2 regions of the Weissella thailandensis genome follow, and region 2 is predicted to be linked to the other one. Evidence: predicted binding sites of a transcription regulator. Region 2 holds the regulator's gene; the other holds the start of a gene.
What was found. Region 2 encodes CtsR, which represses protease genes until heat stress. Its sites were predicted from a motif close to TTGGTCAAAAAAGGTCAAANA; they were not measured.

Region 1 (6,761 bases), 170 kb from region 2:
GGTGTGAACGCGCTACAATGTAAGCATTGACGCTTATTTGCAATATATTTTAAAGAGGTAGAGTACATGTCTGAAGAGAAGAAGACCGGTGCCGACTTAGTAGTCGACAGCCTAAACAACCATGGTGTTGATTTGGTGTTTGGAATTCCTGGTGCTAAGATTGATCGCTTATTTGAAAAGCTTGAACATCCAGCAGAAGGAACAAAAGCACCTAAGTTAATTGTTACTCGTCATGAACAGAACGCTGTGTTTATGGCCCAAGCATTCGCGCGTATCACTGGTAAAACCGGAGTTGTTGCTGTTACTTCAGGCCCAGGTGTGGGTAACTTGGCCTCAGGATTGATGACAGCAACTGCTGAAAATGATCCTGTTTTGGCAATTGGTGGTCAGGTACAACGTAAGGATTTGTATCGCTTGACACATCAAAGTACGCCATCGGCAACTTTGTTTGCGCCAATTACAAATTATTCAGTTGAAATTCAAGATCAAAATAATATTTCAGAAATTATTTCTAATGCGTTTGCAGCCGCAAATGGACCTAAACCAGGTGCTGCTTTTGTTTCATTACCACAAGATGTTGATGAAGCAGAAGTTGACATGGACGCATTACCAGTTGTTAAACCAGCTACGTATGGTGCAGCAGCTGCAGACGATATTGATTGGTTAGCTGAGCAAGTTAAAGCCGCTAAGTTACCAGTTTTGTTGGTTGGTGCTCGTGGTTCAGATGATGCAACAACAGATGCATTGCATACATTGCTAGAGCAAACAACTTTACCGGTGGTTGAAACTTATCAAGGTGCGGGAGTTATTTCACGTGAGCTAGAAGAGCAAACATTCTTTGGTCGAATTGGGTTCTTCCGTAACCAAGTTGGTGACCGTCTATTGGCACAATCTGACTTAGTGATTACAGTGGGCTACGATGCAATCGAATATGAACCACGTAATTGGAACAAGAATGCCGATTTGCGTATTGTTGCAATGGATACGCAGGCTGTTCAAATCGACAATCACTTTACGCCAGAACGTCAATTAGTTGGTACATTGGCTGATACTTTGAGCGCTTTGAAAGAGCAAATCAACGGCTATGAGTTGCCTTCCGAATCACAAGCTAAATTAGCCGCATTGAAGGCTGATTTGCATGCGGCGGCTGAGCCAACGTATACACCTGCTCAACCAGATTTGAACCACCCATTGAGTATCATTAAAGCATTACAAGCACATATGACAGATGAAATGACGTTAACATCTGATATTGGTTCTCACTACTTGTGGTTAGGTCGTCACTTTAAGTCATACGTTCCTCGTCATTTCTTGATCTCAAACGGTATGCAAACATTAGGTGTTGGTTTGCCATGGGCTATGGCAGCCGCAATGGTCCGTCCAAATGCTAAAGCCGTGTCTGTTTCAGGTGATGGTGGTTTCTTCTTCTCAGGAATGGAGTTAGCAACTGCAGTGCAATTGCACTTGAATACTGTCCACATCGTTTGGCAAGATAATTATCACTATGATATGGTTAAATTCCAAGAAGAAGTTAAGTACAACGGTGAGTCAGCCGGGGTAAAGTTCTCTGATATTGATATTGTGAAGTTTGCTGAATCAGCTGGCGCTAAGGGATTGCGTGTTGATAAGCCTGAGCAATTGAATGCTGTATTGGATGAGGCCTTTGCAACCGAGGGACCAGTTGTTGTTGAGATTCCGGTAGATTATTCACATAATTATGAATTAATGTCACAATTAATAGATGATGGTGAATAGAAAATTGTGAGGCAAAAGACGTTTTGAATCACGGTTATGCCTAATATTTATCAAATAAAAATTGACGAATTATAGGTACAAGGAGGCTGGAACATTTTCTTTTGTCTCAGCCTCTTGCGTTAAGGAAAGGGAGAGTAAATATGTCAACAGTATATCAACATAGTACATTAGCGGCTTTAATGGGCAAAGTGCTTGGCGGATCAGCTACTTTAGCTGAATTAAAAGAGCATGGTGATACAGGAATTGGTACGTTCGATGGGCTTGACGGTGAGATGATCATGGTTGATGGTGAGGTTTACTATATGGATGGTGAAGGTGTTATTCATCATGTGACCGATATGGGCAAAATGGTACCATTTGCAACCGTACATCATGCAGACGATCCTTCAGAAACAGTGAAGTTTAGTGCCGGCAATATGACGGAAATGGTTTCATTGATTGACGACCGTGAATTAGAGAACACATTTTCTGGTGTTATCTTACGCGGGAGCTTTTCATCTATGAAGGTTAGGTCTGCGCCAAAGTCTGAACGACCATATCCATCATTGTCTGAAATTACGAAAACACAACGTGAGTTTGAACAGACTGATGTTACTGGAACACTAGTTGGTTATTATTCACCAGAGTTGTATCAAGGAACTGTCGCTGCTGGTTGGCATGTACATTTCTTGAGTGATGATCGGACGTTTGGTGGACATGTCCTTGGCTTTGATGCTGATCAGCTTGAAGGGGACTTAACTATTTTCGATAATTATGAATTGCATTTGCCAATTGATAATCAAGAATTCCGTGAGCATCATGTTGATATGGACGGCCTAAAAGAAGGCGTTGCTGCAGCAGAAGGTTCACAAGACTAATCATGAATTAGCGATAATAACACCTGAGTGTGTTGTTATCGCTATTTTTTTACCACCATAGTATCATGTAGGTAAGGAAATCTTGGTATCTATTATTTGAGGGAGTGAATTATGACAAAATTAATGAAAGCGGTCGTTACGACGCTTGATGAAGACAACCCGTTGTTAGAAAAAGAAATTCCGTTGCCAAATGTTGATAGTCATGATGTGCTTGTAAAAATTACTGCATCTGGTATGAATCCTGTGGATGTTAAGCAGCTTGAATTAGCTGTGGCGGCAAAGGAAGAACGTATCCTTGGTTTTGATGGTGTTGGTGAAGTAGTTTCAATTGGTACTGATGTAAAAAAATATCAGGTTGGTGATCGCGTCTTTTTCTCTGGCGAATTAGGTCGTACAGGATCTAACGCTGAGTATGAAGCAGTCAATGAAGACTTAGTTGCTAAGGCCCCTGATAATTTATCAGATGTTGAAGCGGCAGCATTGCCGTTAACATTTTTAACAGCTTATGAGATGCTTGCTGATAAATTTGGCATTTCAATGGCCGCTGGTGCAGCGTCAGGGAAGACTTTGTTGATTATTAATGGTGCTGGTGGTGTTGGATCGATTATGATCCAATTAGCAAAATGGCTGGGTATGACAGTGATTGCCACTGCTTCGCGTGATGAAACAATTGAATGGGTCAAACAATTAGGCGCTGATTTTGTTGTTAATCACCGAGAAGATTATGTGTCTGAGGTCAAGCAGCTTGGTTTTTCTGAGATTCCTTATATTGCTGTCCTACATTCATTAGACCAACATTTTGAAGCGGTAGCAAAGTTAGTAGGAAGCTATGGTCATATCGGCGCAATCGTGCAATCAACACAACCGTTGCCAGTTGGTCTTATTAAAAACAAAGCAGCCTCATTAGATTGGGAATTTATGTTTGCAAAGACCAATGCTGGGCAGAATATTGCTAGTCAAGGAGAGGCCTTAGCGTTACTTACAGAATTAGTGAGTGCAGGGGATGTGCAATCAACGATTACACAAACCGTTGATGGTTTCTCGGCCGCCGCGGTATTGGAGGCGCAACAAAAAGTTTCTGTTGGTGACATGTTAGGAAAACTAGTAATTAAATATTAATTAATGAATAAAAGAATGATAGAGAATGGATTTTTATGTAAACTAAAATTCATTCTTTTTTTGTCTAAAAAAGCACGAAATAATATTTGCACTCTCGATGGTAGAGTGCTAATATAGATAATGTAAGCAAGGTCAATAAAGGTCAGAGAAGACTGGATATTGAATCTACTGGGAATAATGAATATAAAAAAGAATGTAAGGAGGCCGTATTATGGCACAAGATCCATTTGGTTTTTCAAGTTTTGATGATATCTTTCGTATGATGAATAATGAAGCTGCAAGGACACAACAAGCACAGCGTTCACAACAAGGACCACGTACGCGGATGGGCCAAGGTGGCGGGAATGATAATAGTGGTCAAGGAAATGGTTTACTTGATCAATATGGTATTAACCTGACGGAAATGGCACGCAAGGGTAAGTTTGATCCAGTGATTGGACGAGACGATGAAATCGCACGTGTTATTGAAGTGCTTAACCGTCGTACGAAGAATAATCCAGTGTTGATTGGTGAGGCCGGTGTTGGAAAAACAGCCGTTGTCGAAGGATTAGCGCAAGCAATTGTCAACGCGAAAGTACCTGGAAAGTTACAAGGTAAGGAAGTTATTCGTCTAGATGTTGTTTCTCTTGTCCAAGGGACAGGTGTCCGTGGTCAATTTGAAGAGCGTATGCAGAAATTGATGGACGAAGTTTCAAAGCGGGACGACGTTATCCTGTTTATTGATGAAATTCATGAAATTATGGGAGCCGGAACTGCTGGCGAAGGTTCAATGGATGCCGGTAACATTTTGAAGCCTGCCCTAGCGCGTGGTGAGTTTCAGTTAATTGGAGCAACAACGCTTAATGAATATCGTAAGATTGAAAAGGATGCAGCAATTGCCCGTCGTTTCCAAACAGTGCAGGTTAACGAGCCATCAACTGAAGAAGCACTACAAATTATTCAGGGAATTCGTTCACGATATGAAGATTATCATAAGGTCAAGTATGCCGATGAAGCTTTGGAGGCTGCCGTAAATCTTTCAAATCGATACATTTCGGATCGCTTTTTACCTGATAAGGCAATTGATTTAATTGATGAAGCCGGTTCAAAAAAGAACTTGTCAGTAAAAATTGCTGACCCAAAGGAACTGGAAAATAAGATTCACTCAACGGAAGCACAAAAACAATCGGCGATCGAGCAAGAGGATTATGAAAAGGCTAGCAAGCTACGTGACCAGGTTAATAATCTAGAACTACAATTACAGGCTGTTAAACAACAAGCACCTCAGAATGAAGCGGCGCAAACTGTTACAGTTGAAGACATCCAAAAGATTGTTGAAGAAAAGACTGGTATTCCAGTTGGAGAATTAGCTGAGTCAGAGCAAACGCAATTACGCAATTTAGGTGACAATTTGGCTGAACATGTTATTGGTCAAGATGAAGCTACGGAAAAGATTGCCCGAGCAATTCGTCGTAACCGAGTTGGTTTTAATAAAACGGGACGTCCAATTGGAAGTTTCTTATTTGTAGGACCAACTGGTGTTGGTAAGACGGAGACCGCTAAGCAATTAGCTAAAGAATTATTTGGTACAACCGATAGCATGGTACGTTTCGATATGTCTGAATACATGGAGAAGCATTCGGTTTCAAAGTTGATTGGTGCCCCAGCAGGTTATGTTGGTTATGAAGAAGCTGGTCAATTAACCGAAGCAGTTCGTCGTCGCCCATATTCGCTAATTTTGCTAGATGAGGTTGAAAAGGCCCATCCAGATGTTATGAATATGTTCCTGCAGATTCTTGACGATGGGCGTTTAACCGATGCGCAAGGTCACATTGTTTCATTTAAGGATACAATTATTATTATGACCTCAAATGCGGGTACTGGTGTCAAGGATACGAAGGTTGGTTTTGACCCAGAGCATGAACGTGGTACCTCACGATTACTAGAGCGTTTGGCCCCATATTTCAAACCTGAATTTTTGAATCGTTTTGATGGTATCGTTGAATTCAATGCATTATCTAAGGATAACTTGTTAAAGATCGTTGACTTAATGATTGCTGATATGAATGTCGCCATTGCAGAAAAAGACCTACATCTTACTGTTACTGATGATGTCAAGCAGAAGATTGTTGACCTGGGTTATAATCCAGAAATGGGGGCACGACCATTGCGTCGAGTTATCCAAGAGCGACTCGAAGATCAAATTGCAGACTTTTATCTTGATAATCCGGACGTTAAACAGTTGACCACTAAGTTAGTAGATGACGATATTGTGATCGAAGAAATGAAGAGTACTGTACAAAATTCATAATAAGTTTAAAAAAATATAAATATCAGCGAGACAGCAACTACAATTGCTGTCTTTTTTTGTACAATAATCAGGTCGTTGAATTTTTCAATTAAGCAAAATGTGGATAAAATAAAGCAAAAATTAAGTTTTTTGTGCTGTGTAACATAAATGAAACATTAAATGAAACTCTTTGAAAAGTCTCTAACGTACAATAGTGCTTGTAGTAAAAATAAAGAAAATCTTAAGAAATGTTCTGGTGGGCAATTTCTAATTTATATAAACAATAAGTTCGAAGGGGTACTTAATATGCACGCATCTGTAAAAAATACGCTATTAGCAACTGCCGGAGCAGCAGCTGCCTTGGCTGGAAGCTCAGTCGTAGCTTCTGCCGATTCTGTTACTGTTAAATCTGGAGATACATTGTATGCTATCGCAGCAGCTCATCATGTATCTGTTGACGAATTAGTTTCAGCAAACAAAATTGCCGACGCTAATATGATTATTACTGGTGACAAGGTTGAATTACCAGGTTCATCATCAACATCAGCAGAATCAACAGCATCTTCAGCAGCACCAAAAAAGCAAGCTGCAAAGGGATCATCATACACTGTAAAGTCTGGTGATACTTTATGGGCAATCGCTAATGCTAATGGTATGACTTTGTCAGAATTGTTGTCAGCTAACGAAGGTTTGCAAGCTTCATCAACTATCTTTGTTGGTGATTCACTTAACCTTACAGCTTCAGCAACTAAGGCAACTGG
Region 2 (6,761 bases):
GGCGTAATTTTAACCTTGAATCCTTGTTCACCAATACGTTGCAGAACTGACTTTGACATCAACTTAACAATTTGGTGAAGTTCATCCTTATTCAATGAATGGAAGACCACAACTTCATCCAAACGGTTGATAAACTCAGGGCGGAAAGTTTCCTTAACTGTCTGCATAATCGTATCACGCATTGCATTATAGTCAGACATCTTATCAACAGCGCCGAATCCAACTGACTTTTCATCACGTAGACGAGTTGCACCAAGATTTGACGTCATGATAATAATCGTATTCCTAAAGTCGACCTTACGACCCTTAGAGTCCGTTAAGAAACCATCGTCAAAGACCTGCAGCATCAAATTGTAGATATCTGGATGTGCTTTTTCGGCCTCATCAAGCAATACGACTGAGTATGGTTGACGACGAACTTTTTCAGTTAGCTGGCCACCTTCCTCATAACCAACGTAGCCAGGTGCTGATCCAACCAAACGGCTAGCTGAATAAGCTTCACGGTATTCTGACATATCAACACGAATCATATTATCTTCTGAGCCAAACATTGCTTCAGCTAAAGCCTTCGCTAATTCAGTTTTACCAGTTCCGGTCGGTCCTAAGAACAAGAAGGTACCAATTGGTCGTTTAGGATCTTTCAAGCCTGAACGCGCCCGGCGAATTGAACGTGCGATGGCTGAAACTGCTTCATCTTGGCCAACAACGCGATCATGCAGCACCTTTTCCAAATTGATCAAGCGATCTTTTTCAGACTTTTCCATTTGTGTTACTGGCACACCAGTTTGCTCAGAAACGACCTCGGCAATATCATGCAACGAAAGTACCAAGTCATACTTTGCTTGAGTATCACCATCACTATCAGCCTGTGCATCTAGTTGTTTATCAATACGTCGCTTTTGACTCATCTCTTTCTTACGCAATTCTGCAGCTAACTCAAAGTCTAAGCGTTCAATGGCCGCATCTTTTTCTTGACGCAACGTCGCTAACTTCTCTTGCTGTTTTGCTAATGGTGTTTCATGACCAACTCGGTCAATTCGTACCTTAGCTGCTGCTTCATCCATAATATCAATGGCCTTATCAGGTAGGTAGCGTTCCGTGACATACCGCTCTGAAAGTTTAACCGCTTCAATAATCGTTTCATCAGGAATAGCTACTTGATGATGCTTTTCGTAACGATCCTTTAATCCCTTTAGAATTACGATAGCATCGGCCTGCGTTGGTTCATTAACGCCAACCTGGGCAAAACGACGCTCAAGGGCTGCATCTGTTTCGATATATTTTTGATACTCATTTAGTGTTGTTGCACCAATCGTTTGCAATTCACCACGAGCCAAAGCTGGTTTCAAAATATTCGATGCATCAATGGCACCTTCCGCACCACCTGCTCCAATCAGCGTATGTAACTCATCAATAAACAAGATAACTTGGCCATCGTGCTGAATTTCATCAATCACCTTTTTCAAACGATCTTCAAATTCACCACGGTATTTTGTACCCGCGACCAATGATCCCATATCCAGCATCATCAAGCGCTTTTGTGTCATATCTGATGGTACATCACCAGCAATAATTTTTTGTGCCAGTCCTTCAGCAATCGCTGTTTTACCAACACCTGGCTCACCAATCAAAACTGGGTTGTTTTTTGTACGGCGTGACAGAATTTGGATGACCCGCTTAACTTCGGTCTCACGGCCAACAACTGGATCCATTTTCTTATCACGCGCTAATTGGGTCAAGTCACGTGCTAAGGCATCCAAAGTTGGTGTTCCTTCAGTTTGCTGAGCTTGGTTGCTACGCTTACGACGAGGGTCACGTCGCTTAGGCGCTTCACTAACACCTAGTTTACGTAAAATAGCTCGGCGCATTTCTTGTGGGTTCACCCCTAAATTGATCAAAATACGCGATGAAAAAATCGTTTCATCCGATAATAAGGCCAATAGCAAATGCTCAGTTCCTGTACGCTCTTGATGCAATTTTACAGCACTCTCGTTTGCTAGACGTAGTATCTCAGCTGCCTTTGGTGAATAAGGTAAATAAGATTCTTTTTCAGCACGAGATAATGTACCATAACCCGTAAATTGTTCAATTTGACTTTTAATGTCATCATCAACCACATTGAATTGTTGCATAACCTTGCTAGCAATACCTTCTTTTTCGATTGCTAAAGCAAGTAACAAATGCTCAGTACCAACGGCTTGATGTTTAAAATATTTTGCTTGTTCCTGTGCAACGACTAAAACGTTTTTTGCACTCGGTGTATATTGATTATCCATATTAATCACGCTCACTTTCAAACCGTAAACGGTTCAATAATTGCTGTAATAATCTTGCTCGTAGTTGATCTTGTATCGCTACGTCACCAACGGCTAACGCTTCCTTCGATAACATTGTTAAAAGGAGCTCACCTTCACGTTGCGTCAAAATCTTTTCTCGATACAAGCTAGATATCACGGCTGTTGCTGTTCTAAAGCTAACAATCTCAGGGAGACTCTGTCTCATTTCGTCAATGAGATCAGGCTCTGTTCGTAATGCCATTTTTACAATACGAATATAGCCACCACCGCCACGCTTTGATTCTACCAAATAACCATTTTCAGCACCAAATCGTGTTTTAATAACATAATTAATCTGTGATGGCACGACGTTAAAGCGGCGGGCAATTTCAGCCCGACGAATTTCAACTTCATTCGCCTGCTGTAAAATTTGTTTCAAGTATGCCTCAATATTATCCGACATATTTGAATCAGCCATGTCCTTCACCCCCTTGACCAATATTGACATAATTATAAAACGCATTGCAAGTCAATGCCACTAAACATTCACATCTTTTTTAAAAAATGTGAATTTGGCATAAAAAGAGGTTGAGACAAGTCTTGTCTCAACCTCTTTAATTGATGCACCTAGAAGGATTCGAACCTTCAACCTTCTGATTCGTAGTCAGACACTCTATCCAGTTGCGCTATAGGTGCATATTATTTAAAACTTCCCAAATTGGAAGAAAGCGAACAACGGGATTCGGACCCGCGACCTCTACCATGGCAAGGTAGCGTTCTACCAGCTGAACTATGTTCGCATGGGATGCCGACTACTGGATTCGAACCAGCGACCTCTTCATTACTAGTGAAGCGCTCTGCCAGCTGAGCTAAGTCGGCTTCTGTATCGATAATCGATATACGGATGACAGGAATCGAACCTGCACGCCCTAGGGGCACTGGAACCTAAATCCAGCGCGTCTGCCAGTTCCGCCACATCCGCAACAGACGTCTAACGAGTGAAACACTCGAGACAACTTTTATAGTATATCCAATCTATGAACAAGTGTCAACACTTTTTCAGATCTTTTACACTTTGTGGTTAGTGCGCTATGACTAACAACAACTTACTACTTGATATATAATACTAGGTTTTATCACTTCTTGCAACTCTTTTTTAGTTATAATCTGTTATAACGCGTTTATGCTACATAATTTATAGAATTATTGTTAATGCATTTAAAAAAGAGATTGGGACATTTATTCTGTCTCAATCTCTCTACGTTCAACTGTTATTAATTACAAAGAATCTTCAGACACGATCTTATCAGCACCAAAGTATGGGCGCAAAACTTCTGGAATCGTCACTGTACCATCTTGATTTTGGTAGTTTTCTAAGATTGCAGCAACCGTACGACCAACGGCCAAACCAGATCCATTTAAGGTGTGGGCAAATTGCAGCTTACCGTTTTCATCACGATATTGAATACGTGCACGACGAGCCTGGAAAGCTTCCGTATTTGATACAGAAGAAATCTCACGATAAATATCTTGTTGTGGCATCCAAACTTCCACATCATATGTTTTAGCTGCTGAGAAGCCCATGTCTCCTGTTGATAGGGTAATAACGTGGTATGGTAAGTTCAACTTTTTCAACAAGCTTTCTGCATTGACCGTCATATCTTCTAATGCTTGATATGAATCTTCTTGCTTAGTGAATTTTACCATTTCAACTTTATTGAATTGGTGCATACGAATCAAACCACGCGTATCACGTCCAGCTGAACCAGCTTCTTGACGGAATGCTGGTGATAAAGCAGTCACGCTATAAGGTAATTTATCAGCGTCAATAACTTCTTCACGGAAATAGTTAGTCAAAGGCACTTCAGCCGTAGGAATCAAGGTCATATCGTCATTAGTACCGACACGATAAGCATCATCCATAAACTTTGGATATTGTCCCGTACCATACATTGCTTCATTTTTAACAAGGTAAGGCGTGATCATTTCCTTATAACCTTCTTTTTGATGTTCATCAAGCATAAAGTTATAAACTGCTCGCTCTAAACGGGCCCCTTGACCAACATAATAAACAAAGCGCGCACCAGATACTTTGGCACCACGTTCAAAATCCAAAATACCTAAGTCTTCACCAATTTCAAAATGGGCTTTTGGTGTAAAGTCAAAGCTAGGAATTTCACCCCACTTGCGCTCTTCACGGTTTGAGTCCTCATCTGGTCCAACGGGGATCGTCTCATTTGGCAAATTTGGGAAGTGCAAGGCACGATCTTTAATTTGCTTGTCTAACACTGTGACCTGTTCATCCAGTTCTTTAATTGTAGCTGAAACTTGTTGCATCTCAGCAATCACGTCACTAGCATCTTCCTTTTGGCGCTTCTTAAGACCAATTTGATCTGACACAGTATTACGACGTGCTTTTAGTTCTTCAGTTTGGACTAATAGCTCACGACGCTTCGCATCATCGGCTACCAATGCATCAACTTCTTCCGGAGCAACCCCACGCGTTGCTAAACGTTCTTTTACTTGTTCCGTCTCATGACGAATTAGCTTCATATCTAACATAACATTTACTCTCCTATTCACCCTGTAAGCCCAATTCACTAATTTTTTGGTCAATTAATGCTAATACTTTTTTTGCTGCTGACTCATCAGCCACAAAATCATATTGGTCACCATCAATACTTAACTTTGGGGACCGGTCATAAGCATCAAACCAAGCCACATAGCGTTCATTCAAACTCTTATAATAGTCGTACAATGATGGATCATTGGCTATTTGTTCATAATCACGTCCACGCTTTTTAATACGTTCTAGCATCGTATCAAAACTAACATGAATATAAATCAACAAATCCGGTGTTTTGACAATGGCTTCATCTGAAAAGTCGACTTGCTCCATAATGTTATTTAACAAATCACCATAAATTTGCACTTCAGTTTGCGTTGCTCTATCTAAGTCTGCATTTAACTTGAATAACAACAAATCTTCAAAGATAGATCGATCAATCACGTTTAATTGACTACCTTGTGCATCTTTGATGTTATCCAAACGCTTATTCAAAAAATAATTTTGCAACAAGAATCCGTAACGTTTTGGGTCCTCATAAAACAATGGCAGAATAGGATTGTCATCAACGGATTCGTATAAGGCTTCGCTTCCTAAATGTTCTGCGAGCATCGTTGTTAAGCTGGTCTTCCCAGCACCAATAGTTCCCGATAGTACGATCATCCTGTTGTCCTACTTTCTTTAATCAATATTAAGTCTATTTTATCAAATTTTACGACGACTAACACACCTAGTTTTATTAACTCGACATTTACACAAAAAATACGTCCGTACAGGAAAATTCCCACACGAACGTATTTTATTGATAAACGTTTATTCGTTCAACTAGTTACTTGTTACCAGTAACTGCATGAATACGATTAACCGCACGCATTAAAGCAGCTTGTGCACGCTCAACATCATCTGTATCACCGGCAGCTATATGCTTTTCAGCACGTTCCTTAGCTTGTTCAGCACGCTTGACGTCAATGTCTTGCGTACGCTCTGCACTGTCAGAAACGATCGATAATTGATTTTCAGAAAACTCTGCAAAACCACCACTAATTGTAACGGTTTCTTGTAAGCTTTCTTCTTCGTTAATGACCTTCACTTCGCCAATGTGCAACGATGTAATAATTGGTGCATGGTTCGCCATGATTCCTTCTTCACCATTGATTGTATCTAGTACAACCAACGATGCAGTTTCATGTCCAAACACCACACCATCTGGCGTTACCACCTTAACATGTAGGGTGTGTTCACTCATGGCACCGCCCCCTTTGTTTAGTTAGCCATCTGAGTAGCTTTTTCAGCTACCATTTCAACGGCACCAACGTTACGGAAGGCATCTTCAGGATATTGGTCATACTTACCATCCAAAATTTCCTTGAAGCTGCGAACAGTTTCATTAAGTGGTACGTATTGTCCTGGCAATCCCGTAAATGTCTCAGCAACTGAGAATGGTTGTGACAAGAAGAATTGAATACGACGAGCACGATTAACAATCGTCTTCTCTTCGTCTGACAATTCATCCATTCCTAAGATAGAAATGATGTCTTGCAACTCACGGTAACGTTGTAATGTATGTTGTACTTCAGTTGCGACATCATAATGCTCTTGTCCAACAATTTCTGGGGCCAAGGCAGTTGATGTTGAAGCCAACGGATCCACGGCTGGGTAGATTCCTTGTTGCGTCAATGAACGCTCCAAGTTAGTTGTCGCATCCAAGTGCGCGAATGTCGTCGCAGGAGCAGGGTCAGTATAATCATCGGCAGGCACGTAAACGGCTTGGATTGATGTAACTGAACCCTTCTTCGTTGAAGTGATTCGCTCTTGTAATTGACCCATTTCAGTAGCCAAAGTTGGTTGGTAACCAACGGCTGATGGAATACGCCCAAGCAAAGCAGAAACCTCTGAACCAGCTTGTGTGAAACGGTAAA

Region 1: the regulator CtsR is predicted to act here: its motif matches at 3,860-3,880, upstream of FOL01_RS08385 (ATP-dependent Clp protease ATP-binding subunit).

Annotation. Positions count from the first base shown of each region.
Region 1 covers NZ_CP014332.1:1,682,497-1,689,257, reverse strand. Annotated here, with positions in the region: gene alsS (acetolactate synthase AlsS) at 67-1,755, shown strand; gene budA (acetolactate decarboxylase) at 1,896-2,612, shown strand; gene FOL01_RS08390 (zinc-binding alcohol dehydrogenase family protein) at 2,724-3,731, shown strand; gene FOL01_RS08385 (ATP-dependent Clp protease ATP-binding subunit) at 3,943-6,021, shown strand; gene FOL01_RS10905 (LysM peptidoglycan-binding domain-containing protein) at 6,307-6,761, shown strand, end outside.
Region 2 covers NZ_CP014332.1:1,849,046-1,855,806, forward strand. Annotated here, with positions in the region: gene FOL01_RS09210 (ATP-dependent Clp protease ATP-binding subunit) at 1-2,276, opposite strand, end outside; gene FOL01_RS09215 (CtsR family transcriptional regulator) at 2,278-2,754, opposite strand; tRNA gene FOL01_RS09220 (tRNA-Arg) at 2,899-2,972, opposite strand; tRNA gene FOL01_RS09225 (tRNA-Gly) at 3,004-3,076, opposite strand; tRNA gene FOL01_RS09230 (tRNA-Thr) at 3,083-3,155, opposite strand; tRNA gene FOL01_RS09235 (tRNA-Leu) at 3,176-3,258, opposite strand; gene serS (serine--tRNA ligase) at 3,555-4,838, opposite strand; gene FOL01_RS09245 (deoxynucleoside kinase) at 4,852-5,505, opposite strand; gene FOL01_RS09250 (F0F1 ATP synthase subunit epsilon) at 5,672-6,088, opposite strand; gene atpD (F0F1 ATP synthase subunit beta) at 6,106-6,761, opposite strand, start outside.